4 regions of the Pedobacter antarcticus genome follow, and region 1 is predicted to be linked to each of the others. Evidence: riboswitches for the same ligand, from Rfam matches in the RefSeq annotation. Region 1 holds a riboswitch; each other region holds the start of a gene.
The links. A riboswitch is a leader RNA that binds a small molecule or an ion and turns the genes downstream of it on or off. The one in region 1 is predicted to bind S-adenosylmethionine.
Positions count from the first base shown of each region.

Region 2: another riboswitch for S-adenosylmethionine. It lies ahead of BLR53_RS00910 (SusC/RagA family TonB-linked outer membrane protein); the one in region 1 lies ahead of metH (methionine synthase).
Region 3: another riboswitch for S-adenosylmethionine. It lies ahead of BLR53_RS13540 (TlpA disulfide reductase family protein); the one in region 1 lies ahead of metH (methionine synthase).
Region 4: another riboswitch for S-adenosylmethionine. It lies ahead of BLR53_RS11850 (peroxiredoxin family protein); the one in region 1 lies ahead of metH (methionine synthase).

Region 1 is NZ_FNGZ01000004.1:54,728-62,188, reverse strand. It holds gene BLR53_RS10185 (META domain-containing protein) at 1-14, opposite strand, end outside; gene metF (methylenetetrahydrofolate reductase [NAD(P)H]) at 93-1,046, opposite strand; gene metH (methionine synthase) at 1,055-4,714, opposite strand; SAM riboswitch class I at 4,822-4,930, opposite strand; gene BLR53_RS10170 (Bax inhibitor-1/YccA family protein) at 5,052-5,801, opposite strand; gene BLR53_RS10165 (hypothetical protein) at 5,852-6,421, opposite strand; gene murQ (N-acetylmuramic acid 6-phosphate etherase) at 6,433-7,239, opposite strand; gene BLR53_RS10155 (S41 family peptidase) at 7,416-7,461, shown strand, end outside.
Region 2 is NZ_FNGZ01000001.1:202,068-209,528, forward strand. It holds gene BLR53_RS00890 (MFS transporter) at 1-217, shown strand, start outside; gene BLR53_RS00895 (hypothetical protein) at 364-936, opposite strand; gene BLR53_RS00900 (hypothetical protein) at 1,300-1,851, shown strand; gene BLR53_RS00905 (hypothetical protein) at 1,870-2,103, opposite strand; SAM riboswitch class I at 2,242-2,349, shown strand; gene BLR53_RS00910 (SusC/RagA family TonB-linked outer membrane protein) at 2,646-5,819, shown strand; gene BLR53_RS00915 (SusD/RagB family nutrient-binding outer membrane lipoprotein) at 5,830-7,263, shown strand; gene efp (elongation factor P) at 7,360-7,461, opposite strand, start outside.
Region 3 is NZ_FNGZ01000006.1:125,484-132,944, forward strand. It holds gene BLR53_RS13515 (TspO/MBR family protein) at 1-82, opposite strand, end outside; gene BLR53_RS13520 (acyl-CoA thioesterase) at 201-749, shown strand; gene BLR53_RS13525 (glycerol-3-phosphate dehydrogenase/oxidase) at 779-2,362, shown strand; gene glpK (glycerol kinase GlpK) at 2,372-3,880, shown strand; gene BLR53_RS13535 (MIP/aquaporin family protein) at 3,928-4,653, shown strand; SAM riboswitch class I at 4,767-4,876, shown strand; gene BLR53_RS13540 (TlpA disulfide reductase family protein) at 4,961-5,953, shown strand; gene BLR53_RS13545 (SusC/RagA family TonB-linked outer membrane protein) at 6,313-7,461, shown strand, end outside.
Region 4 is NZ_FNGZ01000005.1:54,674-62,134, forward strand. It holds gene BLR53_RS11840 (SusC/RagA family TonB-linked outer membrane protein) at 1-2,340, shown strand, start outside; gene BLR53_RS11845 (RagB/SusD family nutrient uptake outer membrane protein) at 2,359-3,888, shown strand; SAM riboswitch class I at 4,426-4,522, shown strand; gene BLR53_RS11850 (peroxiredoxin family protein) at 4,663-5,964, shown strand; gene BLR53_RS11855 (peroxiredoxin family protein) at 6,019-7,338, shown strand; gene BLR53_RS11860 (YceI family protein) at 7,370-7,461, shown strand, end outside.

The sequences.
Region 1 (7,461 bases):
GTCGTTCTTCTCATAGCTTTAGCAGATTTCTCGTCAATGAAATATACAAAGAATCTGCCAGAATAAGGATTCGATTTTTTTTAAAGCTTTTTTTAAAAGACCGCTCTCGCAATTCTTTTGGTCGGCTCGGGATTACTCATGGTATAAAAATGTAATACCGGGGCGCCAACTTTTATTAACTCCTTGCACTGCTGGATCATCCATTCAATTCCTACTTCTTTTACAGCCTCCTCATTCTTACAGGCCTGAACCGCCTCTGTCAGGTCTTCGGGAAGATCTATATGGAATATCTTAGGCAGGCTGATCAGTTGTTTAGAACTCGTAATAGGTTTTAACCCGGGAATTATGGGGACATTTATCCCATTCGCCCTGCAATTAGCTACGAATTCACAATATTTAGCATTGTCAAAAAACATTTGGGTCACAATAAACTCTGCACCCATATCTACTTTTTGCTTTAGGTATTTGAAGTCTGCTTTCAGGTTAGGTGCCTCAAAGTGTTTTTCGGGATACCCGGCAACTCCGATGCAGAAATTTGTTTGAAAAGCAGAATGATCTTCGAACAGGTACCGGCCTTCGTTCATGCTTTTTACCTGACCCAGCAGATCTGTCGCAAATGCATGACCACCGGGTGTCGGAATGAAGCCGGAGTCTGCCTGACGGGCATCTCCCCGAAGTACCAGTACATTGTCGATACCCAGGAACTGCAAATCTATTAATGCATTTTCTGTTTCTTCTTTGGTAAATCCACCGCAGATTAAATGGGGTACGGCATCTACCTTATAACGGTTCATAATTGCTGCACAAATTGCTACTGTACCCGGTCTTTTGCGATAAGAAACTTTTTCGAGTAAACCGCTGGTATGTTGTTTATAGATATAATCTTCTCTGTGATAGGTTACGTCAATAAATGGCGGGTTAAATTCCATGAGCGGATCTATAGCTTTATAGATTTCATGAATACTCTTGCCTTTTAAGGGAGGAAGAAGTTCGAAAGAAAAAAGGGTTTTATCCCCGGCATTACTAATGTGGTCGGTAATTTTCATGGTTTGGTTTAATAAGCTAAATTCGGGCTAAGCCATCTTTCTGTGTCTTCAAGACTCATGTTTTTTCGCAGGGCGTATTCTTCTACCTGGTCTTTAGTAATCTTACCTAATCCGAAATAACGCGATTCCGGATGGGCGAAATAGAAACCGCTGACAGCTGCAGTAGGATACATGGCAAAGCTTTCGGTTAGTTTGAGGTTGATTTTGGCTTCTGCATCCAGTAAACGGAACAAGGTATCTTTCTCTGTATGGTCAGGACAGGCCGGATAACCCGGCGCAGGACGAATACCGGCATATTCTTCTTTGATCAGTTCTTCATTGGTCAGAGACTCTTCTCTGGCATATCCCCAGTATTCTTTGCGGACAAGTTCATGCATTCTCTCGGCAAAGGCCTCAGCAAGTCTGTCGGCCAGAGCTTTTACCATAATACTGTTATAATCATCGTGGTTAGCTTCAAATTCAGCCACCATTTCATCACAGCCTATTCCGGTTGTCAACGCAAAACCACCGAAATAATCAGCTACCTGATCTTCTTTGGTTGCTACGAAATCCGAAAGGGCATAATAGGGCTGCCCTGCTACTTTCTCGGCCTGCTGGCGAAGTGTGTGAATGGTTACGGGGCCATTTTCTGTTTCCAGAAAGATATCATCTCCTTGTGCGTAGGCGGGCCAGAAACCAATAACGGCTTTAGCGGTAAGAAGCTTCTCTTTTACTATTTTTTTAAGCAGTACCTGGGCATCATCGAAAAGTTTCTGAGCCTCAATACCGACGTTTTTATCACTGAATATTTTCGGGTAACTGCCGCGCAGTTCCCAGGTATGGAAAAATGGTGTCCAGTCTATATAGGGTACCAGAATATCAAGCGGATAGTCTTCAAATGTACGTGTGCCGGTAAAAGCTGGAGCAGGAGCGACCAGTGCCGGATTTATCTTAAAGCGGTCTGCTCTTACTTCTTCTAATGATTTGAAACGTTTATCTGATCTTTTATTCAGGTGGTTTTCCCTGGCCTTATCGTAGTCCTCACGGATCTGCCGAATATATTCCCCCCGGTTATCGGGGTTCATAAGTGTGCTGCAAACGGTTACACTTCTGGATGCATCCAGCACATGGATCGCAGGTCCCGAATAATTAGGTGCAATTTTTACCGCTGCATGGATTCTTGAAGTCGTCGCTCCGCCAATCAACAGAGGTAAAGTAAATCCTTCACGTTCCATCTCTTTAGCAAAATGCACCATTTCATCCAGTGAAGGTGTGATCAGCCCGCTCAGGCCTATAATATCTGCATTGATTTCCTTAGCCTTTCTAATGATTTCCTGTGCGGGAACCATAACGCCTAGATCCACAATTTCAAAGTTATTACAGGCGAGTACTACACCTACAATGTTTTTACCGATATCATGAACGTCACCTTTCACGGTGGCAAGTAATATTTTTCCTGCTGATGAGCTTTGATCACCATCTGGATTATCTAGTTTTTCCTGTTCAATAAAGGGTAGGAGATAGGCCACTGCTTTTTTCATGACACGCGCAGATTTAACTACCTGCGGCAGAAACATCTTTCCGGCACCAAACAGATCACCGACAATGTTCATTCCGTCCATCAAAGGCCCCTCTATGACATGTATCGGTCTTGGATATTGTTGTCTGGCTTCTTCCACGTCGGCATCCAGATATTCGATAATACCTTTAACCAGTGAGTGGGAAAGGCGTGATTCTACACTTGCTTTCCGCCATTCTTCATCTTTTACGAGTTCTTTTCCTTTTGATTTGACGGTTTCTGCAAAATCTACCAGGCGCTCTGTTGCGTCTTCTCTACGGTTTAGCAGGACGTCCTCAACTCTTTCCAGCATTTCAGGTGGGATAGCTTCATATACTTCGAGCATTCCGGCATTTACAATTCCCATATTTAAACCTGCTTTGATCGCATGGTACAGGAACGCCGAGTGCATGGCCTCTCTTACCGTATTATTTCCACGGAAAGAGAAGGATATATTGGAGACACCCCCGCTTACTTTAGCATAAGGCAGGTTTTCTTTAATCCAGCGTGTAGCATTTATGAAATCCACAGCATAATTGTTATGCTCTTCCAGTCCGGTTGCAACCGTCAGAATATTCGGATCGAAGATAATATCTTCTGCAGGGAAGCCTATTTCATCTACCAGAATATCGTAAGATCTTTTACAGATTTCTTTACGGCGTTCATAGTTGTCGGCCTGTCCATTCTCGTCAAAGGCCATAACTACGACCGCTGCGCCATAATCCATAATCTTACGCGCACTTTCACGGAATTTATCTTCGCCTTCTTTCAGGGAAATTGAATTGACAATGCCCTTACCCTGAAGGCATTTCAGGCCGGCTTCGATAACACTCCATTTAGAGGAGTCTACCATGATTGGTAATTTAGATATATCTGGTTCTGAGGCGATAAGATTCAAAAACTTGGTCATTGCCGCTTCTGAGTCCAGCATTCCCTCATCCATATTGACATCAATGACCTGTGCCCCGCCCTCAACCTGCTGTCGGGCTACTGTCAAAGCGGCTTCATAGTCACCGCTCAGAATTAGTTTAGAGAATTTAGGAGATCCGGTAATGTTGGTTCTTTCACCGATATTGACGAAGATGCTTTCGGGGGTGATAGTTACGGGTTCCAATCCGCTTAGGCGCAGGTAACGCTCCGGTGTGGGGAGAACTCTTGGCCTGATTCCTTTGGCTTTCGCTGCAATAGCAGCAATATGCTCTGGTGTGGTGCCACAACAACCACCCACAATATTGACAAAGCCATGCTGTATAAAATCGTCTACAAGGTTTGCTGTCTCGTTAGGCATTTCATCGTATGCGCCAAATTCATTCGGTAATCCGGCATTTGGATAGGCCGATACATAACAGTTAGCTTTTGCAGCAAGCTCTTCAATATGCGGACGCATGTCTTTAGCTCCCAAAGCACAGTTAAAACCAATACTTAGCGGACGGGCATGGATTACCGAGTTTAAGAAAGCTTCTACAGTCTGGCCGCTGAGGGTTCTTCCGGAGGCATCGGTAATGGTACCGGAGATCATAATCTCTATTTTACGGCCAATCTCTGCTTCATATCTACGAATGGCAATAATCGCTGCTTTTGCATTCAGTGTATCAAAAATAGTTTCGATCATTAACAGGTCGGATCCACCGTCTACCAGGCCTCTGATCTGCGCAAAATAGGCATCTGAAAGTTCGTCGAATGTTAAAGCGCGGTAACCAGGATCGTTCACATCTGGTGAAATGGATAGAGTCCGGTTGGTCGGTCCAATCGCACCTGCTACATAGCACCGGCGGTCTGGATTTTTGGCCATAAACTCATTGACGGCTTCTTTTGCGATTTTAGCACCTTCAAAGCTCATTTCATAGTCTAGCTCTTCCATCTGATAGTCGGCCAGTGAAATACGCTGTGTACTAAAGGTATTGGTTTCTATAATGTCGGTACCAGCTTTCAGGTAGTCGGTGTGAATGGCTTTAATAATATCTGGCCTGGTTAGATTCAACAGGTCATTGTTACCTTTAACATCACAGGGATGATCTTTAAAACGCTCCCCCCTGAAGTCTTCTTCTGAAAGGGTATAACGCTGGATCATGGTTCCCATGGCGCCGTCTATGATTAATATTCTTTGCTCTAAATCTTCTCTAATGCTCATAGCTTGGATGCATATTCAATTGGTATTGTAAACAGTTCCGGAATAAATAAGGGTACGGGTTACAATAGGGTAATATGCTTAATCAGAAATCCAGGGTGGATCGAATTAACTTATCTTTCAGGAACAGCCGCAGCGTTCGAGTAGAATGTAGCACCTTGTCAGCACAGGTTGCTAAGACTTCGTCGGGTCTAATCCCTCCGTCTTTCTTTATAAGCTGGTGCAAAAATGCAAAAAAGAAAAATCAATTCCAAGAAATTGGTGTGTAAACGCAATAAAATACCGAAGGCCATGCATATTTGCACGGCCTTCGGTATTTTATTCTGTGGAATGTGTTAGCTTATTTTCTTCCGCCAAAGATTCTTAATAAGAATAGGAAGATATTAATAAAGTCAAGATACAGGGATAATGCACCCATAATCGCTAGCTTTTTAGAATCTGCATCTGCCATTGTAGATCCGTTCTCTTCCAGACCAGCACCAATTCTTTTTAATTTCTGTACATCATAAGCGGTCAGCGCAGTAAAGATTGCTACACCAAAGAAACTCATGATATAATCGAACTGCGAGCTTTGCAGAAACATATTAACAACCATCGCAATTACCAGCCCTACAACACCAACCATAAGGATCGGGCCGAATTTACTCAAGTCAGTATTGGTTGTATAGCCTAAAACAGCCATTAAACCGAAAATACCGGCAGCAGCTGCAAAACAGCCAATCACCGAAGAGGATGCATAAATTAACAGGATGAAACTTAAGCTTACTCCTGTAAGTAAAGAGTAAAGAATAAAAACACCCAGTAAAGCGGAATAGGAGAGTTTATTAAGGCCCGCACTCATTAGCATAACCAAACCCAGTGGTGCAAACATAGCTACATATCCTAAAATAGACATTTTGCCTGTTTCCTGATTAATCAGGTAATTCAGCATTTCGGGTGTATTGGCCATGTAAACTGCAGCTGCGGTTGAAATACCTAATGCCACAAACATCCATAGAAATACGTTTGCAAAGAATTTCTTTGCCACTGTTCCTGTTTGGTTTTCTACAAAAACAGATTGGTTTGACCAGTTATGATTATTGTTCTCCATTCGTTTTAATTTTTAATTTAAATATACCGATTCTAAACTGTATACAAAGGTTATGCCCCTAACCTTTTTGTCAGGATTTCTTCAACTTTTTTGAAAATTTGTACCGGTTTGAGGGTTCTCCATGCCAAATCGTCAAGCTGACCGCCAAAATTGATGTAATAATCAATATTGCTGCTGCGGAACTCTTCGATCACATGGGGTGTAAAATTAATCCCTGCTATCCAGCCATCTTCGACATCTTGAAACCACTCTTCATAGTAGCTGTCTTCCGAAGAGTGGAAGTTCAGGACATTTTCTCCTATCAGGATAAATTTATGAATTCCCTCATCTATCATCAGCTCCAGGATTTCTCTTTTCAGCAGCATAATATCATTGGAGATCGCATCATTCCACTCTCCTATAAATTCGATAATAGAATATTGCCTTTCATAATCTGTATAAAGGACTTTAATGTATAACGTAGTAGACCCGAAGTCATCCCACTGTGGATGGATTAGGTAATTATAGAGTTGCTTATCAAAATAAAACTCTGAATATTCTGTATTATAAAAAGGGGATCGTGGATCTTCCGCGGCGATATAATCATCTCTCCAGCGGTAAAATGGTTCTATTTCGTGCATGAAATCTTTGTTTAAATTTGACCGGCTTCTACTGCTTTGCGTACGCTTCCGTGCTCAATAAGCAAAGCTTCTGCCTGTTCATAGGGGATTTGAAGTTCTGCCATTACCATCTGCGTGCCACGGTCTACAAGCTTACTATTGGTTAACTGCATATCCACCATTTTGTTGCCTTTAACTTTGCCTAATTTGATCATTACGGTAGTACTGAGCATATTAAGAACCAGTTTCTGTGCGGTGCCTGATTTCATTCTTGTAGAACCGGTTAAAAACTCAGGACCCACAACTACTTCTACCGGATATTGCGCTTCTGCCGCTACCGGGCTTCCTGAGTTGCAAACGATACAGCCGGTAAGGATCTGGTTTTCTGCTGCTTTTTTCAAGCCGCCTATTACATATGGAGTAGTTCCAGATGCAGCCAGTCCGATTACACTATCTTTCGGCCCGATCTGATAGTATAATAAATCGTTCCAGGCTTGTTCAGTATCATCTTCGGCATTCTCCACTGCGCGTCTGATGGCTGTATCACCACCTGCAATGATGCCGACGACTTCATCGAACGCCACCCCGAAAGTGGGAGGGCATTCTGACGCGTCTACCACGCCTAATCTACCGCTGGTTCCGGCACCGATATAAAATAACCGGCCACCTTCTTTCATCCTTTCGGTAACCGCAACGGCCAGATTCTCAATCTGCGGGATGCACTTGGCCACAGCATGCGGAACGGTCTGGTCTTCTTGATTAATACCGGTAAGAATTTCCCGAAAGCTCATTTGGTCAATATTGTTATAAAGGGAGTCCTGTTCAGTTGTGCGTATCATAAATTTGCTTTCAAATGTGTTATTGATGCCAGCCGGCGCAGGATATTTCAAGCCTTCGTCAGCCAATTCTTTATAAAGTACGGTATTTGTGAGAAAATATGAAACAATTATAAATCTGCGGGGGTTAAATAGTTAATTGACAGCCTAATTTTATAGCTTTGTGCAATTACTCACCAATGAAGCCAACTACCCGTAAAAATCTGCTAATCGCCCTTACTTATT
Region 2 (7,461 bases), on a different contig from region 1:
TTTTTTTGCCTTAAATCTGGGAGCGACCAATCGCCTGAATACAGTTTATATGTTTAGTTACTTTATAGGTGGTTCGATAGGTACTTATCTGGCATCTTTAGCCTGGGGATATTACCAATGGGATGGGGTCGTTATGGTTGGTTTATTTTTTACGTTTCTGGCTCTTGGAGCGCATTTGCTATACGGGAGAGTTGACCTGACCGTTGACGACAATTGAGGAAATTTTAGTGCAATGTTCCTTCTATATCGAGAAATTTCATCGTGACAGCGGGGGAGATTTCATCACTTGTATGTTGAGTATACTCAAGTTTACATTTAGTTGTATAGCTAAATGTAAACTTATATCCTGGGTTCTGTTTTAATTTATTTTCTCAGCAAGTATGATTTCTTAATCTTAAACAAGTGGTTTTTGCTCATATTAAGCAACTTAGCTAATATCGCTGCATTAACCCTGAACAGAACTGATCTCTGGTTTTTAGCAAAGGCGTTAAATCTTTCTTTCGCATTTGTCATTCGGAGCAGGATCTCTCTTTCTTTGGCTAAATGAAGGCTTTCTTCCTGTATTTCTAAAAATAGCTTACATAAATATGGACTGTCCCGAAGTATCAATTCCGCTGTATTCATCTCTAGTGCATACACCCGTGATTCTTCAATTGCCTGTATATTTTCTTCGAATGGTAACTGATTGGAAAAGACCCCGGCAGGCGATATAAATCCGTTGTCGATTATCCAGGAAGGATAGGTTAGTTCGTTGATGATGCAGCTACCCATCACCAGTCCCTCTTCTACATAGTATAAAGTAGGATATGAATATCCACTGTTGTCCAGTGACATTCCCTTTCTGACTGTAAGTTCTACAAAAAGATCTTTGAAGGCCGTAATATCGTGGAACTGGGTAGCCCGCATAGACAATAATTTTTTATGTAGTTCTTGCATAGTACAATTAAGCAAATATCTTTTATATAAAAGATAACATTTGATTCTATTTGAACATGATCATAGTTTTTGTTGAAATTTTTCCTATTTAAAATCTAACTAACTCTACAAATACTAAATACCTATATAGTATTTTGTATATTTCCCCATAGATGCATTCATTTTGCGTAAGCAACTGGTTAAAGCTTCATCCAAATTCCTTATCTGGCAAAATGGAAAAGTCGATCAGGCTTGAGCTGTGAGTTTAGGTTGGACTGAGAAAAAAATCTATCAATTTCTAAAGCTCTTAAGGTTTTATATAGCGAATATCCTGTTTAGTTTATCTTTGTCTCCGCAATAATGCCGAGCTCAATAGCTATTTGAATGAAATCTGTTAAAAAATGTGACCTATCTGTATTCGTGTTGATTTTCTTTTGCTGTTTATCTTTTACCCTATCTGCACAGGAATCCAGAAGTGGTGCGCGTAAGCTTTCAGACAGACCATATTTTCTGGAACACGAGCTAAAAAGTAAGGATAGCCTGTTTGCCGTAGACACTCTTACGCTCAAAACGTATATCACATTTGACAGTCTTGATGTGGAATTGCTGAAAGCACCTGTATTAAGGGAGATTTTATTAGGAGAAGCCAGGATTGGCAGGCCCGCAACTTATCAGACAATGGTAACTTATATAGCTTACTACCGGCAGACAGTCGCTTACAGAGAGTTTCGTGAAAATTTGTCGCTATTTAAACGAATGGAATCTCTGAAAGTAAACCCTTTGAATTGGGAAATGGACAAGGTGCTTTTTAACCGCCTTGGGTTTACTGAAAGCGATCTGGAAGATTTTAAGTCCTACATTTCGTCTCCTGAACATGCTGATATGAACTATAAGCAGGCCTATATAGGTTACATGAATGAAATAATGGCCTTATAAATGTAAATTAACTATTGATTAATCCTTGTCTTGTGTTGGTGTGGTTAACATTTCCTTCCCACTTCCTTTGCTGTTTCTTCGGACTTCCTTCGCTGTTCCTTCGGTCAGAATCGAATAAGGAGCGAGGGAAAAGCGGATGATTTTTAAATGAAAATCGACCAAATGCAAAACTGTATACTTTCTTCCGGAGAAAATATAGCGGCCTGATAAAGCGAAGCTGAAAAAGCTTAATAAAAAGCTTTTTATTTTCATCGGTCAGCTTATTAGGCTACTAATTAAATAGTCAAATATAGCTGGCTATTATGCGCAGATAAAAAATATTCAAATAAATTCTACAGAATAAGTAGTTTTTAAATTATGAATGATATATTTGCCCCGGTTATTTTAAAGAACTTATCAAGAAAGGTGGAGGGAATGGCCCTTTGAAGCCTTAGCAACCGTCCGTGAAAATGGAAATGGTGCTAATTCCATCCCGGGACAGCCCGGGGTAGTTAAGTCAGTTGAATGCAAATAATTTATGTCTGACATAAACGCAAGCACTTCTGATTTTCAGCGGTGTTTTTTTTTGCCGCTTTTAATTGTATTGGATGTTTAATTTAAATGAGTACAGATGTAAAAACATTACCTAAGAGTGATCTACCCTCAGCCAGACCGGATTACGTTTACGTATTGGCTGTCTGGACAAACAAATTTTAAAGACACCTCCTGTTATATTTCGAGTTTAAAAAAAAGCGGACGTAAGCCGCAGTGGGATTGGTATGTCTAAATTTTCTTATCATCAATAATCAATAATTATGTTTAAAAGTATAAAACTGTCAGCGATACTCTTCCTGATATTGCTTTCACAACTGACTTTCGCACAGGATACCACTATTAAAGGAGTTGTTAAAGCCTCCACGGGGGAGACATTACCGGGTGTGTCCGTAGCCCTTAAAGGCTCCTCTCAGGTGGTTGCTACAGACATCAACGGCTCTTTTTCTATTGTCGCGCCGGACAGAAGCATACTGGTGTTTTCTTATATAGGTTTTCAAGTACAGGAACTCCAGATTAATAGAAATGCAGGCGCATTACTGGTCACATTACAGCCGACTGAAAATGCGCTTAATGAAGTTGTCGTGACCGCACTGGGTATTAACAGGCAAAAAAAATCATTGGGGTATGCCGTGCAGGAAATCAAGGGTCAGGATTTGGCGGAGGCGAAAGAAACGAATTTAGTTAATGCGCTGGCTGGAAAAATCGCCGGTGTGAGAGTAACGAACAGTCAGGGAGACATGGGTTCCTCAAGAGTGGTGATACGTGGGGAAACCTCCATTTCAGGAAATAACCAGCCTCTGTTCGTAGTAGATGGGATTCCGGTGGATAATTCTCAATTGAATTCTGCAGGTGCACGTGATTATGCTAATGCCATTTCGGACATTAATGCAGACGATATAGAATCGATCAGCGTACTGAAGGGGCCAAATGCAGCTGCGCTTTATGGATCGCGTGCTGCGGCTGGTGTCATCATCATTAAAACGAAGACTGGTAAATCAAAACGAGGAGTGGGCATCACAGTAAATTCCAATACTGTGCTGGAGACTATTGCTACATTGCCTGTTTATCAAAATGCATTTGGCCAGGGTTCTGAAGGCCTGTTCAGTTATGTAGATGGAAAAGGAAAGGGTCTGAATGATGGGGTCGATGAAAGCTGGGGACCAAGAATGGATGGACGTTTATTGCCTCAGTTCTTTTCTAAAGGTGTCGCGGTTCCATTTGTCGCACACCCGGATAATGTACGTGATTTCTTTCAGACAGGATATTCATTGAATAATGGTATTGCAATTGCAGATGCAACTGAGAAATTTGATTACCGGTTATCATATAATAATTTAAAACAGGTCGGTGTAGTTCCGAATTCAGGTCAGGGAAAAAATTCAGTGACCTTGAACACAACATTAAGGCTTACACCGAAATTGAGTCTCACCGCCAATGCTAATTATAGCAAACTTGGCTCAGACAATCTTCCTGGAACTGGTGGCTCAAGGTCTACGAGTACAATGCTTCAGTTCGCTTGGTTTGGAAGACAGGTAGATATTAATGAGCTCAAAAATTATCTGGATGAAGACGGAAATACGTTCAACTGGAATAATAGCTACTATTCTAATCCTTACTGGGTTGCCTACGAAAATACGGTGTCCCAAAACAGAAACCGTTTAATTGGAAGCGTAGGTCTGAATTACAAAATTATTGATGGTCTGGACTTTAATTTTCGTACAGGTACAGATTATTATAATGACCGCAGAAAGGTTCGTGTAGCTTACGGTACGAACGGATCGCCTTTCGGCTCTTATACAGAAAGTGCTTTCACTGTTAGTGAGACTAATACAGATGGGACGCTGAATCTTAATAAAAAACTAAGTTCTGACTTTACACTAGAAGCACTCGTAGGGGCAAATATCCGGTCGAGGTATATCGAGCAGAATGATCAGAGTGCACCGCGTCTTGCAGTAGCCGGTTTGTATGCGCTGAATAACTCACGTGATCCGCTCACTTCGTCAAATATTTATAATAAGCTGAAATCTTACAGTATTTATTCTTCCGCGCAACTTGGTTTCAGAAATTATCTTTTTGCAAATATTACGGCACGTAATGATTGGTCTTCTACTTTACCGGCGCAAAACCGGTCTTATTTTTATCCTTCATTTAACGGAAGCTTTGTTTTAACGGAGGCTCTGGATATTAAGAGTGAGGTACTTGATTACGCCAAAATTCGCGGAGGCTGGTCTAAAGTTGGTAAAGATGCAGATCCTTACCGTTTAATTAACACTTACGGTTTTAGTGCCCCATTTGGGTCCAATCCACAGTTGAGTCCTTCCACAACAGATCTTAACCCTAATTTAAAACCGGAAACAACGACTTCAACTGAATTAGGAGCAGAAGCGAGTTTCTTTAACAAAAGAGTCCGTTTGGACCTGAGTTTATATAATACAAATAGTTATGATCAGATCTTGAGCGTAGATGTGAGTCAGAGCACGGGTTTTAAGTCTAAACTGCTGAATGCCGGAAAGATAAATAACAAAGGTATTGAGGTTCAATTAGGTGTAACTCCTGTTAAAAAAGCTTTCACCTGGGATGTTGATGTTAATTTTGCGGCGAACAGGAGCAGAGTCATTTCACTGGATGATGCCGGACTTCTGCAAAATTACGTAGTTGCTACTAACTCTGCTCAGGTAATTGCGTCTGTTGGACAGCCTTATGGTACCTTATTTGGAAATGCTTTTCTGAGAGATGCCGGCGGAAATATTATCGTTAACTCTACAGGCGCGCCACAAACAGATCCCTCTAAAAAGGTATTGGGAAAATATACACCAGATTGGATAGGTGGCATTTCAAATACTTTTAGTTATAAAGGACTAAGCCTTGGTGTACTTATCGATGCGAGTATCGGAGGTTCAATTTACAATGGCACTTATGCTACTGGTACTTATACAGGTGTATTGGCATCTACACTTCCGGGAAGGGGCGCCGAATTTGGCGGCATATCGTATTACTATCCGGATAATAAAAAAGCTAATGGTACTGTCCGGGTGGGCAATGGGGCTGCTGCTCCAACTGGCGCTGTTGTTTATGATGATGGTATCGTATTTAATGGTGTGAGTGCCGACGGTAAGCCAAATGAAAAAGTTCTGCCTGCACAGCAATATTATAAGTCATTCCGTACAATAGATGAGGCCAATATTTTTGATGCTTCTTATGTCAAATTAAGAGAGGTGAAATTGAGCTATAATTTACCAGCCAAATGGATTCGTCCTTTAAATCTTCAGGGAGTCTCAGTTTCTTTAGTTGGCCGTAATCTTCTGATAATTCACCGCAACGTTACTGACATAGATCCTGAAGTTGCTTTTAATACCGGAAACGGGCAGGGACTGGAAAGTTTGTCAAATCCGACGACACGAAGCTACGGCTTCAACATTAACATCAAAATTTAATAATCTGGACATGAAAAATAATAAACTATATATCATAGCTGCACTGGCATTCTCCCTGGCGTCCTGCGCAAAGGAACTGGATAAAATTAATATCAATCCAAATGCAACTGAAAAAGCACAGCCTGATTATCTGTTGACAGGCGCAATTAAAAACACAGCAGATGTATATTGGGGAACTACCAATAATATGAATTCAAGCCTGCTTTTTTCTCAGCAATTTGCAAAGGTTCAATATACAGAGGAAGATCGCTTTATCTATTCGAATAGTAGTTTGACTACATTGTGGTCAAATGGTTATTCTCAAGGTATCATTGCTTTTAACAAGATAATCGAAGCCGGCGATGCACAGGATAATCCGAATTACCGGGGCGTTGGCCTGGTCTTACGTTCATGGGTGTTTCTTCTGCTGACAGATGCGTATGGCGATGTGCCTTATACAGAGGCCGGGAAACTAAACGAGTTTATTACGCCTGCTTATGACAAACAAAAAGATATATATTTCGGCTTGCTGGAAGATCTGAAAGCCGCTAAAACGGTACTCAATCCGGCTGGCAAGGCAATCGGAGGCGATATTATTTATAATGGAGATATTTCGCGCTGGAAAAAACTGGCTAACTCACTCCGGGTCCGGATTGCACTGCGTATCGCAGACCGGGAACCTGCAAAAGCAAAACAAGTATTTGATGAGATTAAGGCAGATAATGATGCATTGATTAGTGAGAATGCAGATATAGCACAGTTAATTTATCAGACCTCTCCTCAACAGAATCCGATTAGCGCACAGTTTGAAACCCGTGACGATTACCGGATCAGCAAAACAATCGTCGATAAGTTGTCCGAGCTTAAAGATCCCAGACTAGCAGTTTATGCCAGTAAGACGCAGACGCCTACACCAGAAGAGTATGTTGGTTTACCAAACGGACTAACGAACTCTGAAGCGAGTGCATTAGGTTTTGCAAAGGTATCTAAGCCAGGCGCTTACTTTCTTTTACCTCAGGCCCCGGCTGTAATCTTCAGTTATGCAGAATTACTGTTTGACAGGGCAGAAGCTGCCGCCAGGGGATTCACAACTGAAAATGCTGCAGATCTTTATCAGCAGGGGATTAAAGCGTCTTTCAGACAGTATAATATTTCTGATGCCGCTGCGGCAGCTTATGTAGCTCAGCCCTTCGCTCAATATGATCCGGGTAACTACAAGAAATCAATCGGTGAACAAAAATGGCTGGCTTTATTTGGGCAGGGCCTTGAGGCCTGGGCCGAGAGGCGCAGGTTGGATTATCCGGTGCTGAAAGCCTCGGTTAACACGGTTTTAAATGGCGAAATTCCGGTACGTTTCATTTACCCCGGAACAGAACAATCTTTAAATATTCAAAGCTATAAAAATGCAGTTGCGAGCCAGGGTCCCGACCTGCTGACCACTAAGTTATGGTTTGATGTGAATTAGCTGAAAGGCCAATTCTGAGTCATAAAAATGCCCCCGGAAAGTGTCTCACTTTTTGGGGGCATTTTAGGATATCCGTGATGCTTTTTTGAATGTAAATTATTTTACACGCTCTATGTATTCACCTGTACGGGTGTCTATTTTAACTTTATCACCTTGATTCACAAACAAAGGTACCTTAACTTCGACTCCATTTTCTAA
Region 3 (7,461 bases), on a different contig from region 1:
CACCGGCTAATCCAATAGAGACAGTGATGAGCAAATTAACAACTAGCGGGATGAACTGGATCTTGCCGTTCTGATTTTTCATAGGATTGTAGCTGAAGATTATAAGGTACCAGACAGATCCGGATCTTTCAAAAAGAACATATCGGTTTTAGAATCAAAACTATAAAGAAAAAACATAAATTGCCTATAAAAGTATTGCTATGGAAGGATATAAGACCGTAAAGGCCTCTCAAACAACTTTAACAGAATTGATGATCCCCTCTTATTCTAATTTCGGAGGAAAAATACATGGTGGTTTAATTTTAAGCCTGATGGATAAAGTCGCTTATGTCTGTGCAGCAAAACATGCAGACGGCTATTGTATAACCGCTTCGATAGATGTGGTAAATTTTCTGGAGCCTGTAGAAGTTGGGGAGTTACTGTCTTTGATGGCATCGGTTAACTATGTGGGCAGAACTTCGATTGTAATTGGTATCAGGGTTATTTCTGAAAATCTCAAAACACAGGTAATCAAACACACCAACACCAGTTATTTTACGATGGTTGCAATGGGCGATGACCATAAACCCAGAGAGGTTCCTGGACTCATTTTAAAAAGTCAGGACGATATCCGGCGTTTCGCTCAGGCGATGAAACGAAAAAAAAGGAAAGCAATTATTGCAAAAGAAGAAGAGGCCATGCACGCCGGTTTTGATGATGTATCCTGCAGGGAAGAGCTGCTGGAGGAACGGTGTGTACTTGAAGTGTAATCTATTTTCATAAACAGAATATAAAAACTATGCAAACTGACAGGAAACAACTGATTGAAATACTGGATGACCAGCAGCAACTTTGGGACGTTATTATCGTAGGTGGGGGAGCGACAGGACTGGGGACAGCAGTTGATGCAGCGAGCAGGGGACTAAAGACCCTATTGCTGGAGCAGGCTGATTTTGCAAAGGGTACCTCCAGCCGGAGTACTAAACTGGTGCATGGTGGAGTCAGATACCTTGCACAGGGAAATATCGGTCTGGTGCGAGAAGCGCTTTATGAGAGAGGTTTGCTACTTAAGAATGCAGCCCATCTGGTTAAGAACGAAGTTTTTGTAATTCCTAATTATACCTGGTGGTCAGGACCTTTTTATACTATTGGTTTGTCTGTATACGACCTGCTTGCCGGGAAACTTGGATTTGGAAGAGCACGTCATTTATCCCGGACTGAAATAGTGAATGCAATTCCAACAATAAATCAACAGAAACTTCATGGCGGAGTCAGTTATCATGATGGACAGTTTGACGATTCACGACTCGCTGTAAACCTGGCCCAGACAGCACTGGAGCAAGGGGCAACTGTATTAAACTATTTCCGGGTGGAAGGTCTGGTTAAGGATGTAAAAGGAAAGATTTCAGGCGTTCGTGCCACAGATAAAGAAACAGGAAAGCAGTATACGCTAAAGAGCAGATCTGTTGTCAATGCCACAGGTGTTTTTGTTGACGAGCTGCTGCAAGATGACCAGCCGGGACGAAAATCCCTGGTCAGATCCAGTCAGGGAATCCATCTCGTTGTTGATCGTAGCTTTATGCCTGCAGATCAGGCGATCATGATTCCGCATACCGAAGACGGAAGAGTATTATTTATGGTACCATGGCATGATAAACTCGTGCTGGGTACAACCGATACGCCGTTGAATGAACACCGGTTGGAACCGGTTGCACTCGAAGAAGAAATAGATTTCGTATTGCGTACTACTGCCACTTACCTGCTTAAAGCGCCCCTGCGTAAAGATGTACTAAGTGTTTTTGCAGGTCTGCGTCCCTTGGCAGCGCCCGAAGAGGGATCAACTAAAACCAAAGAAATTTCAAGAAGTCATAAGCTACTGGTTAGTAAATCAGGACTGATCACGATGACTGGAGGAAAATGGACTACTTACAGGAGGATGGCAGAAGATACAGTCAATCAGATATACAGGACCGCTCAGCTACCTCCGGAGAATTGTAAAACGAAAAATCTGCCTATACATGGCAGTCAGACTGGATTAGACGTGACAAAGCCTTTGTCGGTGTATGGTACGGACCTGCCTCAACTGCTTAAATTGGCAGAGGAAAACCCGGTATGGAAAACTCAGATCCACCCGCGTTTACCCTTTATTCAGGCACAGGTTATCTGGGCTGTCCGTCATGAAATGGCGAGAACAGTCGAAGATGTGCTTGCAAGGAGAATAAGGATGCTGTTTCTGGATGCCAGAGCAGCGATAGATTCCGCTGCCGGAGTAGCTGCGCTGATGGCAAAAGAGCTGAATTATGATCTGAGCTGGGAAGACCAGCAAAAGCAGGAGTTTGTTCAACTTGCTCAAAACTATTTATTAGAGCCATACCAACCTTAATATCATCTTATGGAAAAATTCATCTTAGCTCTTGACCAGGGCACTACAAGTTCACGTGCTATTATTTTCGATCATACTGGAAAAGTAAGGTCTGTAGTCCAGAAGGAATTCACACAGATATTTCCGCAATCAGGCTGGGTAGAACATGACCCTACGGAAATTTGGGCAACGCAAGCAGGAGTTGCTGCAGAGGCCACAGTAAAAATGGGGATTAATGGAAAGCAAATCGCGGCGATTGGAATTACCAATCAGCGGGAAACAACGATTGTATGGGACAGAAATACCGGTATACCTATTTATAATGCTATTGTCTGGCAGGATCGCAGAACCGCACCCTTTTGTGAGGCATTGCAGCGTCAGGGAAAGACAGAGCTGGTACGGGACAAGACCGGATTAGTAATTGATGCCTATTTTTCTGCGTCTAAAATTAACTGGATACTTGAGAATGTCGCTGGTGCGCGCGAAAAAGCAGAAGCTGGAGAACTGGTCTTTGGAACAGTAGATACCTGGCTGGTCTGGAATTTTACCCGTGGAGAAGTCCATGTTACAGATATTACCAATGCCAGCAGAACAATGCTGTTTAATATCCGCACGCAGGAATGGGATCAGGAACTATTGGACTTATTTGATATCCCTGCATCTATGCTTCCTGAGGTTAAACAGAGCAGCGAAATTTATGGGGAGACCAAGACTACCATCTTTGCTTCAAAAATCCCAATAGCCGGAATTGCCGGCGACCAGCATGCCGCATTATTCGGACAGATGTGCCTGGATAAAGCCATGGTTAAAAACACCTATGGAACCGGATGTTTTATGCTGATGAATATAGGTGAGGAGTTTATCGCCTCTAAAAATAACTTGCTGACCACTGTTGCCTGGAAGATTGACGGAAAGATCCAGTATGCGTTTGAGGGTAGTATTTTTATAGGGGGCGCAGTCGTTCAATGGCTGCGTGATGGGCTCGGTATTATCCAGAATTCCGCAGATGTAGAGAAACTGGCTTTGAGTGTAAAGGACAACGGGGGCGTGTATTTTGTACCCGCCTTTGCGGGACTGGGAGCGCCGTATTGGAAACCTGACGTCAGGGGAACCATAGTTGGGTTAAGCAGGGGCGCTACTTCAGGCCATATCGCAAGGGCTGCAATAGAATCCATTGCTTTTCAGACCATGGATGTATTGAAAGCAATGGAAGCAGATTCGGGGATGCCGATAAAGGAATTGCGGGTTGACGGAGGTGCAACAGCTAATGACTTGCTGATGCAGTTCCAGGCAAATCTTCTAGGCTGTAATGTGATCCGGCCTTCTATAGTGGAGACGACTGCATTAGGGGCAGCCTACCTGGCAGGACTGGCGGTAGGCTACTGGGAAAGCGTTGACGAGATTAGTCAGCAATGGCAGTCGGAAAAAGTATTCGAGCCACAGGGCGGATCGGATAAGCTTAAAAATGCAATTAAAGGATGGAAGAGAGCTGTGCATGCAGCGCAAAGCTGGAACGATGAATTACCGGAAGACGTGTAATTTAATTTTCAACCGGGCAATATAATTTTCCATTTATACAATCAGATATGACACCTTTTGCAGCTGAATTTTTAGGGACAATGGTCCTGATATTACTGGGTGATGGCGTGGTAGCCAATGTCCTTTTAAATGATACGAAAGGCCAGAATAGTGGCTGGATTGTAATTACAACAGCGTGGGCTCTGGCTGTTTTTACAGGGGTTACAATCGCCGGGCCCTATAGCGGAGCACATCTGAGCCCTGCGGTAACGTTCGGACTCGCGGTTGCCGGCAAATTCCCATGGGCTGATGTGCTCAGTTATATGACGGCGCAGATGCTGGGCGCAATGGCGGGTGCATTATTGGTGTGGGTGGTCTACGCAGATCATTTTAAAAGAACCAATTCGGCACCTTTAATCCTGGCTGTGTTCTGTACAGGGCCAGCGATAAGAAACTACTTTTCTAATACATTAAGTGAAATTATCGGGGCGTTTGTTCTGATCTTCACCGTTTTTTACATCACCAGGGCGCAGATTACAGAGACTAAAACAGCGATAGGGTTGGGTACTGTTGGTGCAATTCCGGTTGCATTTGTGGTATGGGCAATTGGATTATCTTTAGGTGGAACTACTGGTTATGCGATCAATCCGGTAAGGGATCTTGGACCAAGAATTATACATGCTTTATTACCTATTAAGAATAAAGGAGGAAGTGACTGGTCATATGCATGGGTTCCTGTAGCAGGGCCAATGATCGGGGCAGGATTAGCAGCATTACTTTATCTCAGTTTATAATTTTTTTGGTCAAAAAATGCATTTTTGGAGTGTTTTCAATATTTTAAAATAATATCTATTGATTTAGTAGTATATTTTTATATCTTTGACCTGGTAATTAAAAATACCGACTATACTTATAAAGAAAGACTGAGGGAATGGCCCTGTAACGTCTTGGCAACCTCCGCTCCTGCTGCAGGAATGAAAGGTGCTAATTCCAGCTCCGAGAGGAGAAATATAAGTAATGTAGTTTACCCCGTTTGAAGGTAATGAAGCATTATTATTTTTCTGGAGTTTAACAGTATAGTTAACCTTAAAAGAAGATAAAATGAAAAGAACGCTACAAATCTTAACTGCAGGCTTACTACTAAGCACTTTGTCTTTACAGGCAGCGGATAAAAAACCACTAACGCTTACAGGTACTGTACCCGGTTTGAAATCTGGTAAAATCTATTTGCAGAAATTTTACAACAAATCTTTTATCACTATCGATTCAGCGAGTCTGAATGAGGGGAAGTTCCAGTTTAAAACACAATTGGAGCTGCCGGAACTCTACGGCGTAACGCTTTATAAAGATCAAAGTCCTTTTTATTTATTTCTGGAAAGCGGAGCGGTAAATGTGGAGCTGGACACAGCTGCTTATTACAGAGGATCCAAAGTAACAGGGTCACCCTCACAAGATCTGTTCGCTGCTTATAAAAAAGAAAGAAATGTCGACGTGTCAGCGTTTATCAAAGCTAATCCCGCTTCGATTGTTTCAGCTTATATCTTATACCGCGACTTCTCTTATAGATTAAGCCCTGAAGAAATTAAGACAAATATTGCACTGCTTGACCCTTCCCTGAAAAACACACCCTATGTAAATGTTCTGAATGAGCTGGTTACCGTATTGGGAAATGTGAGTGTAGGAAAAAAAGCACCGGATTTTCATTCGGTTACTCCAGAAGGAAAAACAGTAAATCTGCGCGATTTTCAGGGTAAATATGTGCTGGTAGATTTTTGGGCTGCCTGGTGTCCTCCATGTAGAAAAGAGAATCCAAATCTGGTAGCTGCCTATAAACAGTATAATGATAAAGGTTTTGAGATTTTAGGTGTTTCATTGGACAAAACCAAAGAAGCCTGGGAAAAGGCTATCAAAGATGACCATTTAGCTTGGACGCAGGTCTCAGACCTTGCTTTCTGGGATAGTGCGCCAGCGAAATTATATGGTGTAAGAGCCATTCCTTCCAATGTCTTGTTAGATCCTCAGGGTGTCATTGTTGGCAGAAACCTTCGCGGAGAAGAATTACAGCAAAAATTAAAAGAACTTTTCGATAAATAATCCAGACACAAAAAACACCCTTTATATTAACCTCAATAAACATGACTCAGAACCAAATTAATTCCAGGTCTCTCCCTGCTGTGCAGACGTCGATTAATCTTATTACACTTTCTCCAGTTTCTCTTGATTGCATGACTCCCATGCGATGTTGTATGATGGCATAATCCTGCCTCATACAAGCCGTATTACGGCTTTTCATTTCTAATTTCAGCTATAAAATGATGCGCCCGAATAGGGGGCCAGGGATAGCTATATCTATTATTTCGTGTGAAAATTCCGGGTTGGAACTGTAGCGTGGCTTTGCTATGCCATCCATCTACCTGTTTGAATTCATACCTGTTTCTTATAAATCAGCTTAAATGAAAACAAAATTACTATTTATAATTTGGGTCCTATTCGCTCTGGAAGTCCAGGCGCAGGACAGGACCATTACTGGTAAAGTGGTTGATCAGACTGATCAGCAGCCTTTACCAGGAGTGAGTATCAGGGTTTCAGGGCAGAAGTCCGGAACATTAACCAATACTGACGGGACATTCAGTATTCGTGTTGCTGAAGCAGAAAAAAGTCTTTTATTCAGCTATATCGGATACTTAGGTAAAACCGTTCAGCTTAGGGATATCGGTAAAGTGATTGCACTGGAGCCCGATCTTCAGCAACTTAGCGAAGTAGTTGTAACAGGCTACAGTACCCAGGAACGTAAGTTTATCGCTGGTTCTATTACCACATTAAAAGGAGAGGACCTGACTGCAACCGGCGGATCTGGATTCAATCAACTTATTCAGGGTAAAGCTGCCGGCGTACAGGTATCTTCCAACTCCGGTGTTCCTGGTGGAGGTATCACTTTCCGGATTCGTGGAAATAACTCGATAAATGCATCTGTAGAACCATTATATGTTATCGATGGTGTATTTGTAAATAGTAGCAATTCCATCAGGGCCGGTCTGGGTAACCAGACTGCATCAAACCCACTTGCAGATATTAACCCTGAAGATATCGAATCATTGGTTATCCTTAAAGATGCCAGTGCAACAGCCATCTACGGATCTATGGGCGCTAATGGAGTTGTGCTGGTCACGACTAAGCGCGGTAGTTTAAACACTAAAGCGAAAATCAACCTGAGTACTTATCAGGGCTGGTCTGAAGCTGTAAATAAATTCAAGAGCGTTAGTGGCGCTGAGACAGCGATGCTGGCTAATGAGGCGGTGCTGAATACAGGACTGGATCAGAAGAAAGATCCTTCCACTATTGTGCTTCCGTTCGCAGATCCGACTTCCCAGCCCACATATGACCGTGTAAGCGGACTGTTCAGAACTGCAAAAACTTCAAATTACGAAGTATCTGCACAAGGAGGTTCTGCAACAAGTACCTACTATACTGGTGTAGGCTATCTAAAACAAGAGAGTGTAGTGAAGCCTTCGGATTTTGAAAGATTTACCGGGCGTTTCAATTATGACAACCGGTTAACCGATAGATTAAAAATTGGAACCAGCTTTAATTTTACCAGGACT
Region 4 (7,461 bases), on a different contig from region 1:
GTCCTCACAAAAAAAGGCCGTGGAATGGGCAAGGTGAATATAGTTATTGATAATGAACTTGGGTTAAGTAATGTACAGAATGTGCCTCCGACTTCAAAGTTTCACCACTTTAAAGTTAATCCTGATGGGTCATTCGTCTTAAACGGCAATGCCAGAACCCTGGATGTACAAGAAAACGGTTTCTCTTTAAACCTGCATCCGTACCAGAACACCTATGACAACGTAAATAATATGCTGAATAACAATCCATATTTTACCAATTACGTTTCGGTATCCACTTCCGGGGAGAAATATAACTTATATGCATCCTTTCAGAACCAGTATAAAGGAGGGGTTGCAGAACCAGTTGGTGCCGATAAGCGCCAGACTGCATTGTTCAATTTTGGTTATAAACCAGTAAAGAATCTGGAATTTGATCTGACCCTGCAGTATTTTAATACTGTGAAACCATCGGCGTCTATTACCTCAAGCGGGAGCGGTTCTTTACTGTATGCGACATCATTATATGAACCGTTTATCAACCTTCAGGAAAAAGATGCAAGCGGTAAATATGCATTCAAACCCTATGGATTTGACATTCAGAATTTCAATGTAAATAATCCTTTTTACCAGCTTAGCTACCGGGAATATGCAAATAATACCGATAACCTGCTTGCCGGATTGAAAGTGAGATATAAGATCTCCGATAAGCTGAGTGCAGAAGTATACGGATCCATACAAAATGAGAATTATAATCAGTCTGATTATTATCCTATCGGGTATCAGACAATCTCAGCAGATATTACCCGTAATAACGGTTATTATGGTGAGCTTAACCGTAAAATAAATTCCAAAAACGGCCAGGCACAGTTAAACTATAATAACAGTATCGGTGATCTGGAATTTGGAGCCACTTTAAAAACAGTTTATGAAGAAAACCGGGAGACCTCATTATCTGCTTCCGGTTACAACCTGAGTGCCCCCGTTAAAAGTCTCGAAGCAGCAGCAGCAGACACGCGTGATATTAAATCTACATGGGAGCAAACTGTGAATTACGGTTACTTTTTGAACCTGAAAGCTGGTTGGAAAGAGAAGTTCTTTTTAGATGTATTAGGACGTCTGGATAACAGCTCCAGATTCGGAACCGCTGTAGGAACAGCATTTTTCCCAAGAGTTTCTGCAGCTTACCGGTTAACTCAGGATGTAAATCTTGGTAAGCTTAATGAACTTAAGTTCCGGGTAGCTTATGGTAAAGCAGGAAGTCTGCCGCCATTTGGTGCTAAAGAAAGTCTTGTTTCTTTAACCAGTTCAGGTGGTGTAAGCTATCAGCGTCGCGAAAATACAGATCTTAAACGCGCTATTACTTCAGAACTGGAATTTGGAATTGACGCACAGTTTTTTAATAAAATCAATGTGCAGGCTAACTATGCATTTTCTAATAGTAAAAATGATTTTATTCTTGTGCCTCCCTTTGCCCCAACGAATGGATCAGCAAAAATTTATAGCAACCTAGGTGCTGTGAAATCAAATTCACTCGAGCTGGAGGTGAACGGTAATTTAATTACCAACAGCAGGTTTACCTGGAATTCAGGGTTGACATTTAGCCGTATCCGTTCTACGATAACCTCTTTAGGCGGGATCCCTGAGTTTACAGACGGTGATTTCCGGAAAGCAGAAGGTGTAAGCCCATTTGCCTTTTACGGATATAGTATTCTGACAAATCTGTCTCAACTCGAGACAAATAATAATAACGTTGTTACCAACGCAGCTGGAGGGATTCATCCATTGTCAGATTTTACAGTCAATAAATTAGGCTTTGTAGTTTTGAAGAGCCTGATGGGCACTGCAACTGAAACTCCTTTACTTTACGAAAATGCAGCGACCGGAAACTCCAAAGTCATAGGGGATGCACAACCAGATTTTGTGATCGGATTTTCTAATACGTTCAACCTTGGGCCACTGTCGCTTTATACAGTGCTGGACTGGAAACAAGGTGGGCAGAAGTATAATGAGACCCAGCAGTATCTCACTTACCAGTATAGATCGCCATTTTCAGATCAGGCTGCGGAAGCAGGACTACCTTTAGCCTTTACTACAGGGGTTTTCAACGCGCAGCAAACGACAGATTACTGGCTCAGGAAAAGTAGTTATGTGTCATTGAGGGAAGTCTCACTGAGTTACAAAATACCTTTAAAATCTTTAGGCATTCATAAAGCACTGAGCGCAGCAAGATTCTCTCTGGTCGGACGTAATTTATATACCTGGACTTCTTTTACGGGAGTAACTCCGGAAGGCGATCAGGATTTCTACGATTACCCGGCTTACCGCATTTACAGCGCGAAACTGACACTTAACTTTTAAGATTTAATCCTTGAACTCATGAAAATACCATACTATATATTACTACTGCCTTTGTTGTTCACAGCATGTAAGAAAACGGACTTCGATAATCCAACAACGCTTACTAATCAGGAAGCCATTGATCAGATCCGAGATCTTGGTCTTAAACTTACCACTAGCAGTGTTCAGACTGTTTTTTCAACTTCGACAAGTTCTGCCGGAACGCATTTCAGCTTGCTGGCAGATCAGACTACAAATACCAATGGTAATTCGTCCTGGTGGGACTTCGCTAATGAGCCCCGTCTGCGTTTAAATAATAACACTTCTTACCGGGGCGCAGTTACTTGGAATACCTTTTATAACAACTTATACCAGGCTAACCTGGATGCAACACTGGCTGTTGATATCATAGAAAAACAAGGCAAGCGCATTTTTGATACTCAAGGCGTAGACCGTACTGATGATTGCCTTGCTGCGGCTTATTATGCAAAAGGCGTGGCTCAGGGATATCTCGGTGTGATTTTCGACAGAGGTATTATTGTCGATGATGCAAATCTGACAACTAAAGATTTTCCAGACTCCTATAAAGCACTTATCGCTAACAGTATCAGACTTATAGATAAATCAATTACATTGGCTGAAGCTAATCAGAGCTTTAAATTTGATTTTTTAAGAGGTCAGACATTAAACAAAGCAAACTTTATCAGGCTGGCCAATTCCATGGCGGCACGTATTCTGTCCTCGGAGTCCAGGGATATAGAAGAATCTGAAAAACTCGGAAGCGCGCACTGGACGAAAGTTTTGCAATATGCGGAAAAAGGAATCACTCAGGATTATATGATAAGCACTGTTACGGGCGGTTATTATAATCAGCTGCTCACTAACTTGCTACAGCGTAATTCTGATGGCTCAGGCTGGCTTCCACCGGATCTGAAAGTTGCTTATCTTGCTGATAAGACAGGAAAAACACCTAAGATTTATCCGCAGACTGGTATTTTGCCCGCTATTGAGAGTGAAGATCAGCGGTTCTATAAGTATTTTGGATATTCGACCAGTTTCGGAATTCTGATTGAGTCCCGGGGACGTGGCTTGTTTACCAATTACACCCGTGTAAGATGGTTTAATGTAGCGAATACCTTAAATACCCCGGGTGCAGTAAATCCATACTTCCTTACTGAAGAGCTCAGACTGTTGAAATCTGAAGCTAAATTCTGGTTAAAGGATTATTCGGGAGCAGCGAACCTGTTGAATGAAGCTACGGCATCCAGAAAATCTGCCGGAGGTCTGCCTAATGTTGCTCCAGATGAAGACAGTTTGAGAAAGGCTCTGCATTACGAATATGCGATAGAAATCGATGGGGCAGGGGGGGCATTTATCCCTTTCACTTTTATGCGGCGTAATAACCTGCTGGTAGGCGGAACCCCCACTGAATATCCAATTCCTCAGTTACAGCTGGATCTTGTGAAACAACCGGTTTATACTTTTGGAGGTAAAGATTATTTTAATGAAAAAGGAAAATACGGGGAGACAGCGACTGCAGCGAATGTGGGTTGGAAACCCGCAGAATAAGGTAGCTTAAATGCAAAGTCATCTGCTATATTTAAAGATCAGATATAGCAGATGCCATTTGTCCGGACAACATCGCTAATTAAGCGTTAAGACATTAAGGTGAGCAGGCTGATTCTGGGCCTGAAAAGGATCGTGCAACATAATTTAAGACAGATTTGTAACATGTTTAAAATATTAATAACCTATATATCAGTGTTTTAATAATTAATACTACTATTTTGGTAGATTTAATTGTGTAAGTGATCTATACTCCCTATATTTATAAAAAATAATTAACAAAAACATAAAACTCTCATTATGATATCCAGTAGACCGCTCAAAGAAAATATGCTGAATTTGTGTTCAGAAGATCGTCTGCGCTGTTGTTTCTAATAAATTAAGATTTTGGCCTCCATTTAAAGGTAATTCTTTAATATTCTCATTTAAAATCCTGGTACCCCGGGGCATTTTGATAGAATATTATGGTGGTCATTTATTCTTTTAATAAGCTACCGGGGTATCAGGAAGTACCTAATTAATCACCACCATTAATTAGTTGATTTATACAGAAGAAGGGAGAGGCAGTCTCGTTGAACTTCTAGCAACTTTCCATAGGAAAAAGTGCTCAAACTGATCTAGAAATAGATTATAAATTAACCAATAACAAGTTACTCACCGTTTCATGTTAAGGAAATCCAGTTGAATACCTGCATCTGCAGAGGGTATTTGCGTGGACATGAAGGTCAGTACGATGTTATTAAACACTATGAAACTATAGTATTTAAATTAATAACGATGATGAAAACTACAATTTCAGCTAAAATTGCATGCCTGATGACCTCAGTAGTATTACTGGGGGGAACGGTATCTGCGAACGGTTCAAAGCCACTTCCCAGAGAGGGCATATGGCGTGGCGTATTTAATGTAAGTGAATCAAAAGTCCCGTTTAATTTTGAGTTTAAAGGTAAGGATCCTAAGACAGCCATCTTAACGCTGATTAACGGAGCCAGACGTGACGATTTTCATGTTGAACGCCTCGGAGCGGATTCAATTTATGTAAAGATGAACACTTATGACGCTGCGCTGGTGGCAAAACTCGAAGATAATGGTACGCTGACGGGCGAATATCGCAGCCTGGTTCCTGGATTCCGGGGTAATTCTTTACCCTTTGTGGCAGAATATGGTAAAGCCTACCGTTTTGTAGAACCCGGGAAAGATGTTGCACCGAAACATGACATTTCAGGTAAGTGGGAAATCAAAACCTATACTAAAGACGCAGTTCCTGCATCAATTGCCTTGCTTAAACAGACCGGAAATAAGTTAACCGGTGTAATTATGACTGTGGTTGGTGATACCAGAGAACTCGAAGGTACAGTTCAGGGTGATGAATTTGAATTATCAGGCTTTACCGGGCCGAGTCCGTTTATTGTAAAAGGGAAAATTAATGATGACAATAGTATCTCTGGTGAACAGGGTTTTGGCATCTATAAAAATGTGAAGTTCGATGCGCAGCGTAGTGAAAAAGCAGCGCTGCCGGATCCTTATAAATTAACCTTCCTTAAAGAAGGATATAATAAACTTGAATTTACCTTCCCCGATCTAAATGGTAAACAGGTTTCTTTAAGTGACGAAAAATACAAAGGTAAAGTAGTTATTATTGAGACAATAGGCACATGGTGCCCTAACTGTACAGATCAGACCGTATTTCTTGCACCTTGGTTTAAGAAAAATCAAAGTCGTGGAGTAGAAGCAATCGCTATTGGCTTTGAGCAAAAAGATGATCTGGAGTATGCAAAATATACCTTAGGTACATTGAAAAATAAGTATGGAATTACTTATGACATACTTTTCGGTGGAATTGCCGATAAGAAAGTTGTTGCTGAAAAGTTGCCTGCGCTGAATAAATTTGTGGCATTCCCTACTACAATTATTATTGATAGAAAGGGTAATGTCAGAGAAATATATACCGGTTATACCGGGACGGTTACCGGAAAGTACTTCGAGGAATATGAGCGAAAATTTAATAAAGTTCTGGATGAACTCATTGCTGAGCCTGTACCCGAATCCCTAACCGTAGCCTATAATAAAGGAAAATAGAGTCCCTGGCTATCCAAATAACCTCAGTTTAATATAAACCAAAAATTTTTTATTATGAAATATCATGTGTATAAAATACAGGTGCTAGCCCTTGCTACGCTTATTTCTTCCTCTTCTCTGGCATTCACAAAGACTGTAGAAGACCCTAAAACAGCCAGGAAATTTATTAAAGAAGGCATCTGGCGCGGCGTTTTCAAAGTAAGTGAAAGTGAAGTGCCTTTTAATTTTGAACTTAAGGGTAAAGATGTCGAAACGGCAACTTTTACCTTACTAAACGGGAGCAGAAGGGACGATTTCCATATCCAGTATCTAGGTAAAGACTCGCTTTTTATTAAGATGAATACCTACGACGCTGCCCTGGTAGCTAAAATAGAGAGTGACGGAAAAATAAGCGGCGAATATAGAAGTCTGGTTCCGGGCCTTCGTGGTAATGCACTTCCTTTCACTGCAGAGCAAGGGAAGGACTATCGATTCGTGGAGCCAGGTAAAGACGTTGCGCCAGCAGCCGATCTGACAGGTAAGTGGGAGTTTAAAGGCTTCTCAAAAGAAGCTGTACCAAATAAAGTTGCCGTTCTTAAACAGGTCGGTAACAAACTGACCGGTGTGGTTATGCAGGTTACAGGGGACAGCAGGGAACTGGAAGGAACAGTACAAGGTAACCAGTTCGTATTATCTGGATTTAGTGGGCCCAGCCCCAGAATCTACAGAGGTACGATCAATGAAGATGGAACCTTATCCGGTGAAATAAGTCAGGGGATTTATGACAACCTGAAATTTACAGGTGTAAAAGATAGCAAAGCCGAATTACCGGATCCTTACACATTAACGTCCTTAAAACCGGGGTTAAAAAAGCTTGCATTTACATTTCCGGATTTGACTGGTAAGCCGGTTTCCTTAACTGATGCTAAATACCAAGGAAAGGTCGTGATCGTAGAACTCGTGGGTACATGGTGTCCGAATTGTACCGACCAGACAGTTTTCTTGTCACCCTGGTTCAATAAAAATAAAGAACGCGGTGTTGAAGCGATTGCCATTGGATTTGAACAGAAAGATGATTTGGAGTATGGTAAATATACCCTGGGTAAACTGCGTGATAAATATGAAATCAAATATGATATTTTATTTGGCGGGTTAGCAGACAAACGCCTGGTTGCCGACAAATTACCAGCACTTAATAAATTCGTCGCCTATCCTACAACCATTATCATCGACCGTAAAGGTGAAGTGAGAGAAATTTATACCGGCTATACCGGAACAGTTACCGGACAGTATTATTCAGAATACGAGAAGAAATTCAACAAAGTACTTGATGAGCTACTTGCTGAGCCTGTACCACCGGCAACTTATTTTGCTACGCAGACTGCCAGCAGATAATAACAGAATATTAAAACTAAAAATCTCAGATATGAAACAAATTACCACCCTGACTGCAGTTGCAGTAACAACTGTCTTTGTGCTTTCTTCTTTTACAATTGCGCCCAGGTATGCTTCTGCGGG